One region of the Candidatus Filomicrobium marinum genome, then DNA from elsewhere that is predicted to be linked to it. Evidence: riboswitches for the same ligand, from Rfam matches in the RefSeq annotation. Region 1 holds a riboswitch; each other region holds the start of a gene.
What was found. A riboswitch is a leader RNA that binds a small molecule or an ion and turns the genes downstream of it on or off. The one in region 1 is predicted to bind cobalamin.
Positions count from the first base shown of each region.

Region 2: it holds a riboswitch for cobalamin, as region 1 does, so the genes downstream of both, YBN1229_RS09400 (TonB-dependent siderophore receptor) here and YBN1229_RS12525 (DUF1636 family protein) in region 1, are expected to answer to the same signal.
Region 3: it holds a riboswitch for cobalamin, as region 1 does, so the genes downstream of both, YBN1229_RS08665 (TonB-dependent receptor plug domain-containing protein) here and YBN1229_RS12525 (DUF1636 family protein) in region 1, are expected to answer to the same signal.

Region 1 covers NZ_LN829119.1:2,661,416-2,668,024, forward strand. The annotation lists gene YBN1229_RS12510 (arylsulfatase) at 1-1,597, shown strand, start outside; gene YBN1229_RS12515 (cobyric acid synthase) at 1,614-3,047, opposite strand; gene cobO (cob(I)yrinic acid a,c-diamide adenosyltransferase) at 3,102-3,716, opposite strand; cobalamin riboswitch at 3,759-3,979, shown strand; gene YBN1229_RS12525 (DUF1636 family protein) at 4,076-4,435, shown strand; gene cobW (cobalamin biosynthesis protein CobW) at 4,435-5,469, shown strand; gene cobN (cobaltochelatase subunit CobN) at 5,475-6,609, shown strand, end outside.
Region 2 covers NZ_LN829119.1:1,991,047-1,997,655, forward strand. The annotation lists gene YBN1229_RS09390 (UvrD-helicase domain-containing protein) at 1-760, opposite strand, end outside; gene YBN1229_RS09395 (ATP-dependent nuclease) at 738-2,630, opposite strand; cobalamin riboswitch at 3,733-3,925, shown strand; gene YBN1229_RS09400 (TonB-dependent siderophore receptor) at 4,037-6,367, shown strand; gene fhuF (siderophore-iron reductase FhuF) at 6,430-6,609, shown strand, end outside.
Region 3 covers NZ_LN829119.1:1,838,290-1,844,898, forward strand. The annotation lists gene YBN1229_RS08655 (hypothetical protein) at 1-208, shown strand, start outside; gene YBN1229_RS08660 (methyl-accepting chemotaxis protein) at 220-1,908, shown strand; cobalamin riboswitch at 2,086-2,310, shown strand; gene YBN1229_RS08665 (TonB-dependent receptor plug domain-containing protein) at 2,581-4,491, shown strand; gene YBN1229_RS08670 (ABC transporter substrate-binding protein) at 4,508-5,410, shown strand; gene YBN1229_RS08675 (FecCD family ABC transporter permease) at 5,407-6,411, shown strand; gene YBN1229_RS08680 (ABC transporter ATP-binding protein) at 6,408-6,609, shown strand, end outside.

The DNA of each region.
Region 1 (6,609 bases):
CGTCTTTGCCGCCTATGCGGCCTACAACGACCATGAAATCGGTCGCGTGATCCAGACCTTTGAGGACCTCGGCAAGCTCGACAACACGCTGATTATCTACATCAACGGCGACAACGGCACGAGCGCCGAAGGTGGACCTCTGGGCACACCGAATGAGGTTGCCTTCTTTAACGGCGTCACGGTCCCGGTCGACGAGCAGATGAAGTGGTATGATGTTTGGGGCACCGAACAGACATACAACCACATGTCGGCAGGCTGGTCGTGGGCCTTCGACACGCCGTTCGATTGGTTCAAGCAGAATGCGTCAAGGCTTGGCGGCACCAACCAGAACATGGTGGTGTCCTGGCCCAAACGCATCAAGGACAAGGGGGCCTTGCGCGAGCAGTTCGTCCATGTGATCGACGTCGTTCCGACCCTTCTCGAGGTTGCCGGCATCCATGCGCCCGAGATGGTTGATGGCATCAAGCAGATGCCCGTTGAAGGCACCAGCTTTGCCTACACTTTCGACGCTGAAAACGCCAAGACACCGACCCGGCACACAACTCAGTACTTCGAAATGATGGGACAGTGGGCACTCTATAAGGATGGCTGGTTCCTGAGCACCAAGGTCAATCGTGCGCCTTGGGAGGCCTTTGGTCCGGCCAATCCCGATCCGCTGAACAATCAGGTTTTGCAACTCTACAACTTGAACGAGGACTTCACCCAGACCAACGATATCGCCGCGAAGAACCCGGACAAAGTCGAGGAGATGAAGCAGGAGTTTATTGACGAGGCCCGCAAATATCAGATCTTTCCGATGGACGCATCCGTCGCGGCACGCATCGTTGCGCCAAGGCCCAATATTACGGCCGGTCGCACGGAGTTCGTCTATACCCGACCGATGGTCGGGCTCCCGCAGGGCGACTCTCCATTTTTGCTCAATACATCGTTTGTCGTCACGGCGGACATTGATATCCCCGACCAGGGTGCCGAGGGCATGATGTTGACGTCGGGCGGGCGGTTCGCCGGCTACGGCTTCTATCTGCTTAAAGGCAAACCCGTGTGGGTCTGGAACCTCCTCAATATGGAGCGTGTAAAGTGGGAGGGCGAAGACACGCTCACGCCGGGCGCGCACAAAGTCGAGTTTGAATTCACATATGACGGTTTGGGCCCTGGCACGCTCGCTTTCAATAACTTTAGCGGCGTCGGCCGGCCCGGTACCGGTGTGCTCAAGGTGGACGGCAAAGCCGTTGACACCAAACAGATGCAGAAGACGCTACCCATGATCCTGCAGTGGGATGAAAGCTTCGACGTTGGATCCGATACGCTGACCGGCGTCAACGACGCTGACTACAAGCCGCCGTTCCCGTTCACCGGCAAACTCAACAAACTCACCATCAAGATCGATCGGCCGCATTTGACCGCCGAAGACATAAAGAAGCTGCAAGGCGCGATGAAAGCTGCTGCAGACGGACCGGTCTCTCAAAATCTCACTATCGTCCAACGGTTGGAAGAACGGTTTGACAAAAGAGAGGACTGCCGCAAGCAGGCCGATGCGCAGAACCTCGGTCCAATTGAGCGGCTTCGATTTGTCCGGGATTGCTTACAGAAAGATTAGCTCGTCTATGGCGTATTCACCTCGCCAAGGCGAACAAAGCATCGACGTCTAGGTGTGTCTCCATGTGTTCCGCCAGAGCGTCGAGGGTAGCGTCAACGGAAGCACCGTAAGCAAACGAAGCGGTCCGTGCCCCGAGCGCTGACAAAAAGCTGCGGCGGAAGTCATCGTTAACGAACATGCCGTGCATATAGCTGCCCACAATGCGCCCGTCCGGGGAAGTGCCCCCTTCCGCCCGATCGTTCACAAAGGCGAAGGGGCGCTTGCGATCCGGTCCGTCCGTGCGACCCATGTGAATTTCGTAAGCGTCAATCACGGTGCCGGAGGCCGCATGCCGGGCCTGTGTCCGCGAAACTTCCTTGTCCGGGAACATCACGGTTTCTAGGTCGAGAAGACCCAAGCCCTCGACGCTGCCCGGCGTACCCTCGATACCGTCCGGGTCGTGGATTGCGCGGCCCAGCATCTGGTAACCGCCGCAAATCCCAAGGACAGCACCACCACGACGCACATGCGCCCGGAGATCGATATCCCAGCCTTGCGCGCGAAGATAAGCGAGATCGGTTGATGTGGATTTCGATCCGGGCAGGATGATCAGAGCGCAATCGCCCGGTAAAGGACGACCCGCAGGGATCATGCTGAGCCGAACTCCCGGCTCTTGAGCGAGCGGATCGAGGTCATCGAAATTCGCGATGCGGGAGAGAATAGGAACGGCGATATGCAGCCCCTCGCCCAGATTGCTCTCGCGCAAGTCGAGGACATCTTCAGCGGGCAGTTTCCTGGCATCCGGAAAATAGGGCAGGACCCCAAAGCCCCGCCATCCTGTGCGTTCCGAGATGAAGCGATATCCGTCATCGAAGAGGCGCGGATCGCCGCGAAACTTGTTGATCACAAATCCCGAGATCAACGCGGCGTCATCGGGATCGATGACGGCTTGTGTTCCAACGATCTGGGCAATGACGCCGCCACGCTCGATGTCTCCCGCCAGAACGACGGGAACGCTCGCCGCCTGCGCGAAACCCATGTTGGCGATGTCACCGCGTCGAAGATTTACTTCAGCGGGACTCCCGGCTCCCTCTACAATCACGAGGTCGGCATCGCCTTTCAACCGATTGAAGCTCGCGAGTACCGCGCTCAAAAGCTGTGGTTTCAGGCTTGAATAAGCGCGGGCCTTTACAGTGGTGAGCCGTTGGCCTTGGACGATGACCTGTGACCCCGTCTCCGATTCAGGTTTGAGCAAAATAGGATTCATGTCGGTAACGGCTTCGCGGCCCGAGGCAAGCGCCTGCAAGGCCTGCGCCCGACCGATTTCACCACCGTCCGCTGTGACGGCGGCGTTATTCGACATGTTTTGCGGCTTGAACGGCGCGACGCGAAGCCCGCGTCGGAGTGCGGCGCGGCAGAGGCCGGCAACAAGCAGTGACTTGCCGACGTTCGAACCCGCTCCCTGAATCATAAGGGATTTCACTTAAGGTTATCCTTGTAGGCTAGAGTTCCAAGGGTAAAACCCTCAAAACTCCACGCCCGGCTGGGCTTTGATGCCGGCGCGGAACGGATGTTTGATCAACGACATCTCCGTCACGAGATCGGCAATCTCGATCAATTCGTCCTTGGCGTTCCGGCCAGTCAGGACGACATGCGTGAGCGGCGGCTTTTCATCGCGAAGAAAGGCGACAACCTCAGCAATGTCCAAATAATCGTAGCGCAGCGCGATGTTGATCTCGTCGAGCAAGACCATCCGGAGTTCTGGATTGAGGATCATCGCCTTTGCTTTTTCCCAGCCGGCACGGGCTGCGGCGATGTCGCGTTCGCGGTCCTGTGTTTCCCAGGTAAAGCCCTCCCCCATCGCGTGAAATTGACAGAGGTGAGGAAAGTGGGTTTCGATCAACCGGCGTTCGCCGGTGTCCCAAGCGCCTTTGATGAACTGCACCACAGCAGAGGGAAAACCGTGCGCAATGCAGCGCATGATCATGCCGAAGCCGGAAGAGGATTTCCCTTTACCCGCACCGGTGTGAACAATAATCAGTCCCTTCTCGCCTTCCTTCGTTGCCATCATGCGATCGCGCGCAGCTTTGATCTTGGCCATTTTGGTTGCGTGACGCGCGGCTAAGTCTGTCTCATCCATCGCCATACTTTTCCTTCATCTTGACAACTGACGGCGTTCGGCTTCAGTTGAGGCATTGTTGGTCCTGTCTATGACAGGCGAAGAGGGAATGCGACAAGCACTTGAGCCGGAATTGCTCAAAAGCTTACAACGCAGCCGCCCCCGCGACCGTGACCGGAGAGGACGTTCAACGCCACTGGCAAAAGCTGGGAAGGCCGAACGTCCGCAGGATTAAAAACCCTACATCCGCAAGCCGGGAGACCTGCCAACAGCGTGACTGAAACGGGCGAACGGGGTGTTTCGCGACCGGCAGGTGAATCGCCTGATACCGGGCGTCTTCCCCTTCTGGCTTTAGCACCTCTCGTCCCTGCTGAAGGGGCCTGATGGCTACGATCCTTGTCTGCACGACCTGCCGTCGCGGCGCGACGATTGAACCCGACGACGCTTGTCCCGGGCAGTTGATGCTATCCGCGCTTGAAGCCGCAGGGATACCCAAAGGGATGCGTCTGCGTCCCGTGCAGTGCCTCTCCGCTTGTTCGCAAGGGTGCGCGGTTGCGCTCAGCGGCCCAGGTAAGTGGACTTACGTCTACGGCCGGCTCGATCCCGCCGAACACGTCCCGGACATTCTCGATGGCGCATCCAAATACGCGGCCAGCGAAGACGGCATCGTGCCGTGGCGCGAACGTCCGGAAATTTTCCGCAAAAACTCGCTCGCGCGCATTCCCCCGATGGAGGACTAATGACCGACCTGTCAAAAATTCCCGTCAGCGTTATTACCGGTTTTCTCGGCGCGGGCAAAACTACGTTGATCCGCCATTTGATGCGCAATCCGCAGGGCAAGCGTCTTGCGGTGCTCGTCAACGAATTCGGTACAGTCGGTGTGGATGGCGAGATCTTGCGATCTTGCGCGGACGAGAATTGCCCCGAGGAAAATATCGTCGAACTCGCGAACGGCTGCATTTGCTGCACGGTCGCGGACGATTTCATTCCGACGATCGAGGCTTTGATGGCGCTGCCGCAGCAGCCCGACCATATCCTCATCGAGACGTCCGGTCTGGCGCTGCCAAAGCCGCTGCTGAAGGCGTTCGACTGGCCTGCCATCCGTTCGCGCATCACTGTCGATGGCGTTATTGCTGTCGCGGATGCTGAGGCGGTTGCAGCCGGCAGGTTTGCACCGGACGAGGAAGCAATCGCCGCACAACGTGCTGGCGATGAGAGCATTGATCACGAAACCCCTCTGTCCGAGGTCTTCGAGGATCAGATTGCCTGCGCCGACATCGTGTTGTTGAGCAAGGCGGACCTTGCGGGAGACGAAGGGATTTCGGCGGCACGTGCTTTGATCGAAGCCGAAGCTCCGCGCAGGCTCCCGATCCTCTCGCTGACAGATGGTGTGATCGACCCGCGTGTCATTCTTGGGCTCAACGCCGCGGCCGAAGATAACCTCGACGTGCGGCCCTCTCACCATGACGGCGCCGACGATCACGAGCATGATGATTTCGACTCCGCGATTATCGATCTGCCCATCTTGGCCGATCCTGAGAGTGTCGCAGAGGCGATCCGCCGCCTTGCGCGAGAGCGCGACATTCTCCGCGTGAAAGGATATCTCGCGATCCGGGACAAGCCGATGCGCATGCTGGTGCAGGCCGTGGGTGAGCGCGTGCGCATGCAATACGATCGTCCATGGGGCGACCAGCCGCGCCGTTCCCAGCTCGTTGTGATCGCTGAGCATGATGCGATTGATCCGGCGGCAATCCAGGCAGTTTTCGAGGCCTGATCACCATGCATGTCGTCTTCCGAGAAAGTCACGATCTGGAAGAGACTGCGACCCCGCAAGACCTTGGCCAAGGTCCTGCGGATTTGGTGGTGCTGTCTTACTCCGACAGTGACTTGGGGGCCTTCGCGGCGGGATGGCAACGCGGTCGGGCAAATCTGCCCGGTCTGCGCTTGGCCAATCTAGCGGCATTGCGGCATCCCATCTCGGTTGACACGTACGTGGATCAAACGCTGAGTGGGGCGAAGGGAATACTCGTTCGGCTGATCGGCGGAGAAAGCTACTGGTCATACGGACTAGCGGAACTCAACGCACTCGCGCGCAAGCGCGGAATTGCTTTGGCTGTTTTGCCGGGTGACGGTCGCGACGACGACAGGCTCGATGAACTCTCCACGTTGCCTGTTTCAACGTTGCGAAGATTGTCGGCGCTTTGCGATGCAGGTGGCGCGGTTGCTGCTCAAGCAGCCCTGGCACAGCTCGCGTTGGCCGCTGGACTCTACGCGGCGCCTGTTCCAGGCGATAAACGGTTGCCTGACTGCGGCTTCTACGAGCCCGCGCGCGGCGTTCAAATGTCGCCGCCCGATGGCAAAGCGATTGTGCCTGTCATATTCTATCGTGCCTATCTGGCAGCGGCCGACACAGCGCCGATAGATGCACTGATACACGAACTGCGGGCACGAGGTTTTCAGGCGGTCGGCATGTTCGCACCGTCACTAAAAGCTGCAGGCGCGCGCATATGGGTCGAGGTTGCCTTAGAGCAAATGGGTCCGGTCGCGATCGTGAACGCGACGGCCTTCTCAGCGCGTGGCGACGATGGGCGCTCGCCACTCGATGGACCGGGATGCCCAGTGTTTCAGGTTGCGCTTTCGACCGCCGAACGCGCGTTGTGGCTGGCTTCGGAGCGAGGGTTATCCCCCTCTGATCTTGCCATGCATGTGGTGCTTCCCGAAGTCGATGGACGCATTTTCGCGGGCGCCGTGAGCTTTAAATGTGGGACGCAGCACGATCCGGATCTGCAGTTTTCTCGCAAGATTCACCAGCCTGATGAGACGCGCGTGCGCGCGGTCGCCGATCGCGTCGCCCGCTGGCACAGCCTTGCTACGGCGAAGGCGGAGGCTCAAAAGCCGGCGCTGATATTGTCCA
Region 2 (6,609 bases), 670 kb from region 1:
CGAGGACAAGCATCGGAAAACGTCCTGCGACCGCTTGGGAGAGCCCTGAAATGTTTTGTAGGGCATGGTTGGCGACCGCCATCATGTCCTCATAGCTGAACAAGCCTCTGGCGTTTAGGGACGACTTTACAGCCTGAAGGGCTGCGTAGGTTGGTGTGCCTGTGCCAAGATTCTCAGGTGGCGCAAGTGTCCAGGGGTTGTTGGCGTCGAGTGTTAGTACTGCCGCGATCTTCTCGGCTCCGGCGCGTACGCGCTGCATATAGGGCGCTTTTATAGGAAGCCCAGAACGACCAGCCAACCAGCCATGAGTGTTCGATGCACCCATGAGTGCCTTGATGGCTGCCGATCTGAATATACCCGTATCGATAGTTTGGATTTCGAAGCCCAGACCGGAGCAGGTGGGCAAGGCCAGGAATTGGTGGGCAAACTGTGTAAGGGTACCGATGAAGTGAGGATAGCGGAGAAGGCACTCGGCTTCTGGGTGGTCCTTAAGTTGGTCTTGGATTTCGCGCTTCGCCACGTTGGTGTGGGTCACCACCGCGACTGCGCTCATGGCGGGATTCCAGCGCCGACCAATCAGACGCAGTTTCAGGCCAAGAAGTGTCGTCTTCCCTGCGCCAGGTGCTGCCTGAACATCCTTGCTGCCCATTTCGGTGAGAAATTGCCGTCGGACAGGATGGCTTAGGTCAAGCCCACCGGCTGAGATTGCTAGTTCCGCAATCTCTTCTTCCGTCACATCAGCCAAGCTGGGCAGGGGCATCGGAAGAGCCTTGCGTGGCTTGTTGGGCGGGGGCTGGAGCTGAGGCGGTGAGGGGGCTCGTTACGTAATCAATCGCCTCTACAAGGTAAGCGGGCAATCTCGCCCGCATTTGCTCCGGCGTATCGGGGAGGTTCCGAAGGATTGAAGCCAGCTCATGGGCAACAGTGGGTTTGGATAGGTTGCTGCCGTTCTTCAACAGAGGCTCACAAACCTTCACCGCCTTTTCCCGAACAGTGCCCGTCAAGCTGTCGAAGAATGTCTTAGCCTCCTGGTCGAGGGTTTCCTCGGTTTTGGTGCCAGTGTGTCTGGCACGCGTGATGGCGCGGTTCATCTCATCGAGGAGGCCCCCTTCAGCGAGGTCAAACTCCAATGTCCAGCAGGGAGAGACAAATGTTTTGACAGGTTCTCCATCCTTTGCGGTCTTCTTGGCGATGTGCGTTTGGATTTCTGTTTGCTCAAACTGGTCCTCGGTCTTGCGGCCCTCTCGCAAGAGAGAGGCGGCAGCGGTAGGTGGCACATCTCGATCTGTAATGCATGCAACGGGCACCGGTAGCACGGGAGGCTTCTGGCGTTGAAAGATGCGGGCATAGCGGTAGAAGCCCACCGTACCGACGTTGACGATGGAAACGCCATGCTTTGTGAATGGCCGGCCGATCTTTTCGGCCAGCGCCGGCAACAGGAGAACTTCCGCGTCGCCCTCGACCATCACCACGCCCTTCGCGAAGAAAAGGTTGGCTTTGGTTGCATCAAGGAACCGGCGCAAGAACTTATAGTCGCCTGGTTCAAGCTTCGTATGGCTGGAGCTGAGCGGGAAGGTTGTGCCTGCGCCGATCATGATGACATTCTGAGGATCGGCGCTGCCTGCTAGAAGTGGGCTGTGGGTGGTCAGAAGAATCTGAGCTTTGCGTCGATTTGTAGCCTGATTATCGAGCATGGCAATAACGCTTGACTGCATCTGAGGATGCAGGTGGGCCTCAGGTTCCTCAACCAGGAGGAGAGGCAGTTGGGCCGTCGCTTCGGATTGCAGCAGAAGCAGCTCCGCACACATGAACAACACATTGTCCAGACCCAATCCGCGGTTTACCGCCAAGTTCACCCCATTCGGGGGGTGAAGCTCCAATTGTAGCCGTTCAATGACCTGCTCGAACGAGAATTTCACGCCCATACCGAGCTTAGGGAGCAGGCTTGTACCAGTCAGCGCGGCATCTGCCAGATATTCTTCGCGGAGGCGCTTCTCGATGTTCTTGATAGTTTTGTTGTCAGAGATGTTCTTCTGGCTATCGACCATGATCTTGGCGAGGGTATCAGCGACCGTGGCATCCTTCTCGGGCCTCATTTCTGGCAAGGTCTGAAGAATCTGCGCCAGTCTGCTTCGCCGACCGGGACGGAGTTCTGCAGAAGCATCGCGAAGGGGCCGCAGATAAGTAGCCTGCAGGTACTCGCGGAGCTTCCCGTCGACGTCTTTCCCCGAGCCTGTGCTGCGTTCCGGATATACTGATTCATCGGCTTGCAGCTTGGCGGTTAGAGAAACCTGCAACTCGCTACGGCCGGGCTGACCGTCTTCGCCGGGGATGTTGGTGAGCCACTCTGCGAAATTTCCAACTTCGTCCGGTGTAAGGCCGTCGAATACGCAGCGGATCGAGAACTCCTTGGACTGCTGCCCGTCGCCGCAAAAGAAATCGCTGATGGTGATCCGCTCGTAGTACTGGCCGCGTGTGCCAAGGCAATAGCGGATAGCATCAATAAGCCCGGTTTTGCCGGCGTCGTTCTCCCCAACGATGAGGTTGAGACCCTGCTGAAACGGCACGCAAAGCGGTTGGCCATTGCCAACATTCCTAAAGTTCGTAACGTGTAGTTCCTTAAGGTACATTGTCAGGAGCCGGTCCTTTGGACCTGTTGAATTGTCATGGGGCTGACAATAGTCGATATTCGAACAAGGGAAAGAGTACTACCCACTCCGCATGGAATTCTGCGCGCGGAGCCCGTTATGCGCCGCTGCATCCATATCTGCCATATTTGGCAAAACGAACCCGACAAAAAGCCAAGCCCTTTGGTGGCTAGAAGGCGTGTCCGAAGTCTGGCACGAAGTGAAGGATAAGATCAGCTGAAACAGGACCCGCTCGGGGTACACCTGGAGCGAGGGAATGTGGTCTCAGCGGCGGGCTGGGACAGTAATGTGCGAAATCGCCCGAAACATAGTGGCGCAATGCTCTGTCCCACTGGCCTCTAAGCTTTTGAACTAGCTCAATTGTTATAGTTCTGCCGGGATCGCCAGCTCTTAGATCTGCCGCACACTTAATTGGCGATTTCCCGTCAGGCTCCCTGCTTGAGGGTCGCCTTATCGGTCGATCTCGTCGACGCTTTCAACCGCGTAGGCCAACACGAGAGGTAACGCAGTGACGAGGTGCGAGTGCAACTTAACCCCGGGGGGCATGTGCTTGGACAATTGCAACGCTCGAGATTCATTCCACGGGCAAGCGAGCGACCAACGTCAGTGTGATCAAATCGGTTGGCGGAGCAGCAATGTTCGGGGACTTGCTGTAATAAGCGGGCGCTCAAACGCCTCGACCGAAGGAGATTCCCCCAACACACATCATTGGGTGGGGAACTAGGCATCGGAAAAGCCTGTAATGGGGTAGAAGATTTCGGTTCCCCACCGACTGCTAAGTCATTGATGCGGCGCGGATCAGGTTCCCCGGCCCTGGGCACCATCCCAAACATGTAATGATTCCCCCCAATTGTCTTGGTGCATGGCGGGGCGGGTGTTCCCGCGTTAATCCGGTGGACGACGGAGCCGGTCGAGGTAGCGTCCGAGGGGCAGCATCAATCCAACACTCTCTTTCCGAGTAGATGTCATTACCGCCGAGGTGGGGCGATTACGCCCTGTGCCTTACGTGTGGCCCAAGAGGCACATGCGTCTACCATCCGTTGTTCCGAGTTCGTCCCAACGCTTGCTTAAACTCTATATTTAATTTCTGTTAACGCTCGACGGTTTCCTCAAAGGAATGAAATGGGAATCCGGACGGGAGAGATACCCCAAAGCCGGAGCTGCCCCCGCAACTGTGAGCGGTTAGCTTTCCATCAAATGCCACTGGGATTTCTCCTGGGAAGGCGATGGAGCGTAAGTCCGCGAGCCAGGAGACCTGCCGTCAGTCGTGGTCACGCGCGAAGCTCATTGGGCGGGGTGTTCCAAGGGTGGCACATTTTTTCGGCATAGCCGGAAGTGTGCGGTCTAATTCGCGCTGACGTGCCACCTACGAATGCACGCAGGTATCAATGTTTCCGGGATCAGTATCGCTCCTCAAGCGAGCGGATAATTGCGGCTGGATAACGCCGCTCACCGTCACCTTCATTTCTCTCATCGCCAGCCACAATACTGCCTCCGCCCAAGAGGCGGTTTCACAGTCGGCCACGCTACCTCCTGTAACGGTTATTGCGCCTGCCAGCCAAACTCAGCAGCCCTCTCCATCGGTCAATGCGACGAGTTCCGCGAGCACAGCAGCTCCCACGCAAAGCTTTGACCAGATCAACGATTCTGGTCTCTCAAACACTGCACCTCCGCAAAATCGCAACGACCCAGGGACCTCGGGATTCGTCGCGACGATGAGCGGTGTCGGAACAAAGACGCCAGGATCGGTTCTCGACACGCCGCGCTCCATTTCAACGGTGAGTAAAGCGGAGATTGAAGAACGCAACGCACAGAGCGTGTTAGAGGCACTGCAATACACGTCCGGTGTGAATAGCTATTATTTCTCGGGAAATTTTCTTACCCGAGAACAAGCTCTCGTCCGGGGTTTCCTCGTCTACCAATACCTCGATGGCCTGAAGCAGCATGATAGCAATTGGGCTATTGAACCTTATGGTTTGGAACGCGTGAACCTCCTTAAAGGACCCGCGTCGATGCTCTACGGACAGGGGAGCCCCGGAGGCTTGCTGGACCTGACGAGCAAGCGGCCAACCGATGAGGCTTTCACGGAGGTCGTCCTACAGGCTGGGACTCACAGCAAGTTTCAAACCGGGGTCGACTTCGGTGGTCCGATCGGAAACGGCCGTGTGCTCACCTATCGTATGACCGCTCTCGGAAGGCTGGCCGATGGTGAGGTCGACTACACGGAAAACGATCGCCTCTACGTCGCTCCGGCGCTTACCTTTAGGCCGAACGCGGACACGACCTTCACGCTGCTTTCAAGCTATCAGCACGATCCGAGTCTGACGGTGCAACAGGCGCTGCCACGCGAAGGCACAATCCTTCCTGGACCGAACGGCCAATATATCCCGCGGGAACTGTTCCTCGGTGAACCCGGATATCACGACACCAGCAAGACATCCTTCAAGATCGGATACGAGTTCAAACACCGCTTCGATAACGTTTGGTCGTTTGAGCAAAATGCAGCCTACCGGCACATCGACATCGCATTGTCCGAAGTTATGGGAATGGGCAGCCCGAGCGGCCCAACGTCAACACGTCGGCAGATGTTTGACGCTGATTACGTGATCAATACCTATCAGGTTGACAGCCGCCTGCATGGTAATTTCTCGACCGGTCCACTGGACCACAAATTGCTGGTTGGATTCGATTACGCGGCAATCCCGAACTATCAGGGGCAAGGCGTAAACCGGGCAAGTCTCTATTCGCTTGATCTATACAATCCGGTCTATGGTCAGCCTCTGCGATCCAATCCGATTACCTCGAAGCGTTATCAGGATCTCACGCAAGCGGGCCTGTATCTTCAAGACGCCATTTCCGTCGGTGGCCTGACAGTCACCGCAGGTATTCGCCATGACTGGGCTGAGCTCAATCAAGAAACCCTGGCGAGAGATCCCGTAACAGGCAACTTCGGGGCCCCGATCCACACTCCAAAAGAAGATAAGGCGTTTACGCATCAACTCGGTGCCATCTACCGCTTTGCGAACGGGTTTGCGCCATTTGTCAGCTATTCAGAATCGTTCTTTCCCCTCACGGGGTCCGATGCTGGGGGCAATCCGTTTGAACCGACAACGGGCGAACAAAGCGAGGTGGGGATCAAATTCATGCCACCCGGTGTGAACGCTCTCTTCACCGCGTCGGTGTTCGACATCACGCAACAGAACGTACGAACGCCGGACCTTGCGAATCCGGGGTTTGCGACGCAAACCGGCGAAGTCGCGGTGCGAGGGGCGGAACTCGAAGTCCGCGCATCCCTTGAGAGTGGTTGGAATTTTGCTGCCGCCTACACCTATCTGGACAGTGAAGTCACAAAGACAAACCAAAAAGGGGCAGGCGGTAAAAGCTTTACCTCCGTTCCAGCGCATCAGGCGTCACTATGGGGATCGTACACGTTCTTCGAAGGGGCATTCCGTGGCCTGACAATTGGAGGCGGTGTCCGATTTTTCGGAGAAGCGGCAGGCGATACTCTCAATACGTTCTATGTGCCCGCGTTTACGCTCTATGACGCTACGGTGCGTTACGATCTCGGAACGATTTCTCCAGAGTTCGAGAACTGGGAATTCGCTGTCAATGCCAAGAACCTGACAGACGAGCGCTACGTCACAAACTGCGATTCCACCTACTCTTGCTATTACGGGGTTGGCCGTACCGTCGACGCGTCACTTCGGATGCGTTTCTAGCTTCTTCGCGGGGCGAGCGTCCAAGGTTCGCCCTGCGAACGTATGTGAGGATGAGGCGGGCAATGACGGTATTGAATTCACTTGAAACGTTCGGCAAATCTCTGGACGCCATTTTCGTGGGCGATCTGGAACACCTACGTCCTCACCTTGTCGTCGGGCGTTCGGAGCAAGCGAGCCGTTCAGTACGGGACGCGCTGGACGATTGCTGGTTGGATGCGATCGTAGAAAGTTTCAACCAAACG
Region 3 (6,609 bases), 820 kb from region 1:
GGGCGATGAGGCGAAGTTTCAAAAAACCTTCGCCATTGGGCCGACAGAAATCTTTATTGACAAGCCGGAGTTCGACGACGGTCTGAAGATCTGGACATCTCAGGTCAGCATGACGCTTGCCGACAAAGACAGTGGTGACGCGTTTGGCGCGATCACCGTGGAAATCAATCTGACGGAGCTTTCACGGCGCCGTACCCCAGCGTTCTGATAGGCAATGCCATGCTCAACAATATCTCAGTAACAAAAAAAATGGTTGGCGCTTTTGCAGCGCTTTCGCTCGTAGCCCTCGGGTCGTTTGCGGTCGTGAAGGTGCAAACAGATGAGGTGGATAAAGCGTCGCAAGTAACGTTCGACGTCATCGCGGCACTGTCTAGGATGACTGAGCTGCGGGATGGCTCTAACAAGCTGGTTGCCGACCTTCGTCACTTTCTCATCACGGGCGACCGCGCAAAGGTGAAGAACTTCGAGAAGGACGTTAAGAAGGTTTCTACAGATCTCGAAAGCGTGCGCCGTTTGACATCGACGTTCTTCGCGGGTGTCGGTGCGTCCTTAGACCGGTTTAGCGATGCGTGGAACACGTGGGTAACGGATGCGGCGAAACCGCAGATTGAAGCCATGCGGGACCCAATGACCGTTGATCTTGCGCATACCATCGAACTGCAGGCGCACACGACGGCCAGCCTGGACGAGGTTTCGACTGCATTGAACGAAGCTGAAATGGCGCTCTCTGTGATGCTGAGGGGGGCGTCAAAAGGGGCTGCCGCCGCGGCAGAGCGACTGAATCTTGCAGTTGCCGTCGCAGCATCCGTCATTCTGCTGGGTACCGTTCTCTTGGGTGCACTCGTTTACGTGAGCGTGTCGACGCGTCTGAAATCCCTTGCTGGTGTGACGGAACGTCTGGCGAAGCACGATATGACTGCTGAGCCGAAGGGTATAACGGATCGCGACGAAATCGGCCGCATGGCTGCCTCGCTCAAGGTCTTTAAGGACGGCATCATCCGCTCTCAGGAACATGAGCGTGAAGCCGCTGCGGAGCGCGAGAAGCTGCAGGTCGAGAACCGTAAGGCGATGATGCATCTTGCCGATGAGTTTGAAACCAAGGTTGGTTCCATCATCGAGTTCGTCGCCAGTGCATCCTCTCAGTTGCAATCGGCGGCAAGTACAATGGCGGCGGCTGCGGAAGAGACAAGCGCTCAATCGTCGTCCGTTGCCGCAGCCTCTGAGCAGGCCTCGGTAAACGTCAGAAGTGTCGCTAGCGTCACGGAAGAGATGGCAGGCGCTGTCCAGGAAATCGGTCGTCAGGCTGACGCGTCGTCTCGCAAGGCAAGCCACGCTGCCAAGGAGATCGACAATACGGTGGAACGCATTACGACATTGTCGCAAGCGGCCCATGAAATCGGTTCCGTCGTGACATTGATCCAGGAAATTGCGCAGCAGACGAACCTGCTCGCACTCAACGCCACGATCGAAGCAGCACGTGCGGGAGAGGCCGGCAAGGGCTTCGCCGTCGTCGCTCAGGAAGTGAAGGCTCTCGCCGAACAGACTGCGAAGGCAACTTCGGATATCTCCACGCAGATCCAAAACATCCAAACGGCAACGGAGGGCTCCACGGTGGCCATCAGTGCCTCGACAAATGCGATTGGCGAATTGAGCGAAATCGCGGCGTCGATTGCTGCTGCGGTCGAGGAGCAGGCTGCAGCGACGTCGGAAATCTCCCGCAACGTCATGCAGGCTGCGGAAGGAACGCGAGAAGTTTCCTCCAGCATTATCGGTGTCAATCAGGCTGCCAATGATTCTTCGTCAGCTGCATCGCAGGTCTTGAGTTCGTCGACCGAACTGTCGCGCCAGGCGGTGCATCTGAAGACGGAAGTCTCGAGTTTCCTCGATACGGTCCGTTCGGCAGCGTAGCTCCCTCGAAGAGATAAAAGGCAGAAGCTATCGGGAGGACCCGGCCATAGGCCCGGGTCCTCTTTTCGTTGGGGAACATTCCAGCCACACGCCAGACGTGTGCCCTTTCCGCCAGTCTCGAAGCGAGACTCCACATGTTGCGGCCTCGCGCAGATTGACTCTCCTACAGCCAACTGATTTGTTGCCTGCGCTATTGGTGTTCAGCGGGCTGAAGCCCACTGAATGAAAAGGGAACGCGGTCTCGCAAACATTTGCGATAAGCCGCGGCTGCCCCCGCAACTGTAAGCGGCGAGCGTCATCCTCAATCCACTGGGCTCTCCACTGTGTTTGGAGAACTGGGAAGGAAGGACCTGATGCGTCTGAGCTGCAAGCCAGGAGACCTGCCAGTGGCGTGTCGCCCATTCCTCGCGCGGGGCGCGCTTGGGAGCGGATGTCCGTTGTGGCGACCCATGTGAAGAGAAGCACGGGTTGAGCAATGGTTCTGCGGAGCAAGTCCGACTAGCGTGAATCTCGACAATGCGGCGTGAGCTTTGATTGCACCGACGCACGACGAGATATTTGTTGCCGGCCGAGAGCCGGATACCGATGACGTAGTCCACTTTCGATCGCGATTTCATTGATTGGCTCTGCCGCTTTTCGCACCGATCCAATGCGGGAAACGGAGTGGTCACGATGTTGATGAGAAAGAGTTTTAAAGGCGGAACAACAAGCGCCAATACGCTCAAGTGTTCTAGTTGGTTGGCGCTTACGGCGATAGTCGTTTTGCCAGCGTTAGCCAGTGAAGCGGCTCTCGCCCAAGAAGGCGAAATCATGCTGCCCGGAATCGTCATTTTTTCCGCGAACCGTACACCGACTGATGCAGCCGCTGTTGGTTCGTCGGTTTCTCTTATCACGCAGGAGGATCTTGAAAAGCAGTCGCGACCGTTTCTGCAGGACTACCTGGAGACGGTTCCCGGCGTGAATTTCACCCGCAATGGTCCGGCGGGATCCACCACCGGTATAACGATGCGCGGCGCCAATCAGAACTATGTAAAAATTCTGATCGACGGCATGGATATTAGCGACCCCTCCGCACCGCAGACGTCAGCAAGATTCGAGCACCTTCTGGTGGACGATTTTGCACGCATTGAAATCCTGAAAGGTTCGCAAAGCACGCTTTACGGTGGCGATGCCGTAGCTGGTGTCGTGTCCATAGATACGCGGCGCGCGACGAAGCTGGGGTATTCTCAATCGGTTGCGGCTGAATACGGCGCCTACAACACTTGGCGCGGCGCGACCACCGCGGGCTATGCGACAGATCGCGGAGATATCTCGTTCAGCCTTTTGGGAATTGATACCGAGGGCTTTTCCGCAGCGGACAATGCGCCGGAGGACGACGGCTACAATAATCTGACATTTTCCGGCCGCGGTGAAATGAAAGTCGCTGACGGCATCACAGTCTTCTTCGCAACGCGCGCCTTTAACGCAGAAGGCGAATACGATGCCTCTGGTCCGGTCGACAGCCCCATCGAGGAAGGTAAGACGTCTCAGTTCGCCGGTCGGGTCGGCACCAACATCGAGCTGTTCGAAGGACGCTTCAAAAATACCTTCGCGCTGCAAGGTATGAAGATCGAACGCGATGATGTGAGCAGCTCGGTGTTTGCCCCGGTGACTTGGTACAATGGTGACCGCGTTAAGGCCGAGTACAACGGCGTCATCAGCTTTAACGAGTCTCTTTCGCTTCTTGCTGGCGCCGACTGGGAGGAAACCGGAGCGGAGTCTTTTAACGCTCCTGGAAAGCGCGACGAGGCCAACATCTTCGGCACCTTCGCCCAGCTGATGGTCGAACCCATCGACAACTTGACGCTCACGTTTGGCGGCCGCATTGATGACCATAGCGAATTCGGCAACTTCAATACACATCGGCTCACGGCCGCTTATCTCTTCACAGAGACCGACACCAAAATTCGTGCCAGCCACTCAACGGGCTTCCGCACGCCCAGCCTGAATGAACTCTACGGTCCATTTGGCGCTAATCCCGATCTAAACCCGGAAGAAAGCGTGAGCTGGGATGCGGGCATCGAGCAGGGCTTTTTCGATGGCCGTGCCACTCTGGGCGTGACCTATTTTGAACTCGATACCGAGAACCTGATTGCCTATACGACCGGATATATGAACGTGCCGGGCGTTACTTATCGCAACGGCGTGGAGATTGCGGCGAGCGCCTTCCTGACAGATCGCGTGGCCATCAGTGCGGCCTATACGTTTACGGAGACGGAGCGGGAGAATGGACTTCCGCTACCGCGTGTGCCACGTCACAATTTTGCATTCGGCATCGATGCGCAGCCGCTGGATAAGCTTAAGCTCAATGTCACAGCGAAATACGTGACGGAGAACGTGGATGAGATCTTCGGATTGGGCATCGTGCCACTCGATGATTACCTGCTGCTGAATGCAAAGGTGTCTTACGAATTCCGGCCTGGCATGGAAGCGTACATCCGCGGCGAAAACCTGCTCGACGAGGACTATCAGACCGCCTATGGCTACGGCACATCCGATCTGGCGATTTATGGCGGCTTGCGCATGGACCTTTGGCCGGACTGAACGCTTGGGGGCAACCATGCGCTTGCGTCAGCTAAGCGCATGGTACGCGGCGCTCGGTGTGCTGCTAGCTCTTTCCTTCCCGCTCCCGGGAATAGCGTCCGCTGAGAGCGATAACCGTGACCCGACGGCACCTCGTCGGGTCATTTCCATGAACCTCTGTACAGACCAGCTCGCGATGATGATCGCGGCGCCGGGACAGCTCTACTCAGTATCGAATTTGGCCTCCGATCCCAGCATGTCGATGATGGCCAAGCAGGCGCGCGCCTACAAGCCTAACCATGGCCTGGCTGAAGAAGTCTTCTTGATGCGGCCCGATCTCATACTCGTTGGTGCCATGACGACACGAACCACAGTGGCGATGCTGGAGCGGCTGGGTTTCCCAGTTGTCGAGTTTCCCTTCGAAAATTCGTTTTCCGACATGCGTGCCAATATCAAACGAATGGGCGATGCTTTGCATCGTCCCGAACGAGCGCGCGAGTTGCTCGCCCGGTTTGATGCCGATCTCGCCCAGCTTCGAAAGCGTCCGGGACCCCGCCGAACGGCGGCGCTGTTCCACGCCAATAGCTATACATCTGGCGTGGGTACGCTAGCCAATGAGGTCCTGAAAGCCGCGGGCCTGGATAACATAGCCGTCCAATTCGGCTTAAGCGGCACCGCTAAGTTGCCCTTGGAGAAGCTCGTCATGGCTGCACCTGATTTGGTCGTGACCGATACCACTTGGGAAGGAGCGCCAGCCCTCGCGCAGCAGGTATTTGCCCACCCGGCTCTGCGTGCTCTCGAAGCGACCTCGGCCAAAGCGATGTCCGCAACCAACAGATGGATCTGCGCCACACCGCATTTGATTGATCTGATCCGTGATCTTTCCGCTGCCCGTGCCGCCGTCACCACGATTCATGATCGGAGTGCGACGAGGCAATGACCGTGCCGATGCCCTACCCAGCCCTCATCGCGATACTCTCTGCACTCGTAATCCTCCTGTTCGGAGTATCGTTGTTGACCGGCCCAGCCGCCATTGGCTTTACCGATAGCCTCGTAGCGCTGGTTTCGGGAAGCTCTACCGACGCAGTGACACTTGTCATGCGCGAGATTCGCCTCCCACGCGCCATATTGGGGGTGATGGTTGGTGCGAGTCTGGGGCTGACGGGGGCCGCGCTTCAGGGCTATCTGCGGAACCCGCTCGCAGAGCCGGGTCTGTTAGGTATCAGTGCGTCCGCCTCCCTCGGTGCCGTCTTGGCGATCTACACCGGTCTTGTAATTGTTCTGCCGCTCTCTTTGCCGGTGCTTGCGCTATCAGCCGCCATCGTGGCCGTCTTGGTTGTGCGCTTGTTGGCAGGAGGAAGGAGCGACGCCGCAAGCTTAATCCTCGCAGGTGTAGCGGTCACAAGTTTTGCTGGTGCGATGACGGCGCTCGCACTCAATTTGTCACCGAATCCGTTCGCGGCACTTGAGATTGTATATTGGATGCTTGGCTCCCTGGCGGATCGCTCGATGAGCCATGTGTGGCTTGCCGGACCGTTCATGCTTGTCGGCTGGGGCATGATCGCCATCCTAGGTCGGTCCCTCGATGCTCTGACCCTTGGCGAAGCGACAGCGAAAAGTCTCGGGATACGTCTTGATCGCGTTCAAGCGTTGGTGGTGTTCGGTACGGCTATTAGCGTGGGCGCTGCCACTTCTGTTTCCGGGGCGATCGGTTTTGTTGGCCTTGTCGTCCCACATCTCATGCGGCCGTTGGTCGGTTCCCGGCCAAGCCGTTTGCTCTTGACTAGCGCGTTGTCTGGCGCGGCCTTGCTGCTCACCGCAGACATCGCCGTCCGCCTTATAGCTCCTGATAGCGATCTCAAGCTTGGCGTATTGACCGCACTTGTCGGCGCACCGTTCTTCCTTTGGTTGATCATCAAGACACGGCGGACCCTCTTATGAGCCGTCTCTCCCTAGACAATGTCACCGTCACGCTAGGTGACCGCAAAGTGCTTGATCGCGTTTCGCTCAACATGGAGGGTGGTGAATTCGTTGGCCTGCTCGGCCCTAACGGTGCGGGTAAATCGACACTCCTACGCACGATCACGCAAGAGATTCCTTATGAGGGGGCCATCCGCCTCGGCGGCAAGCCGCTCGCCG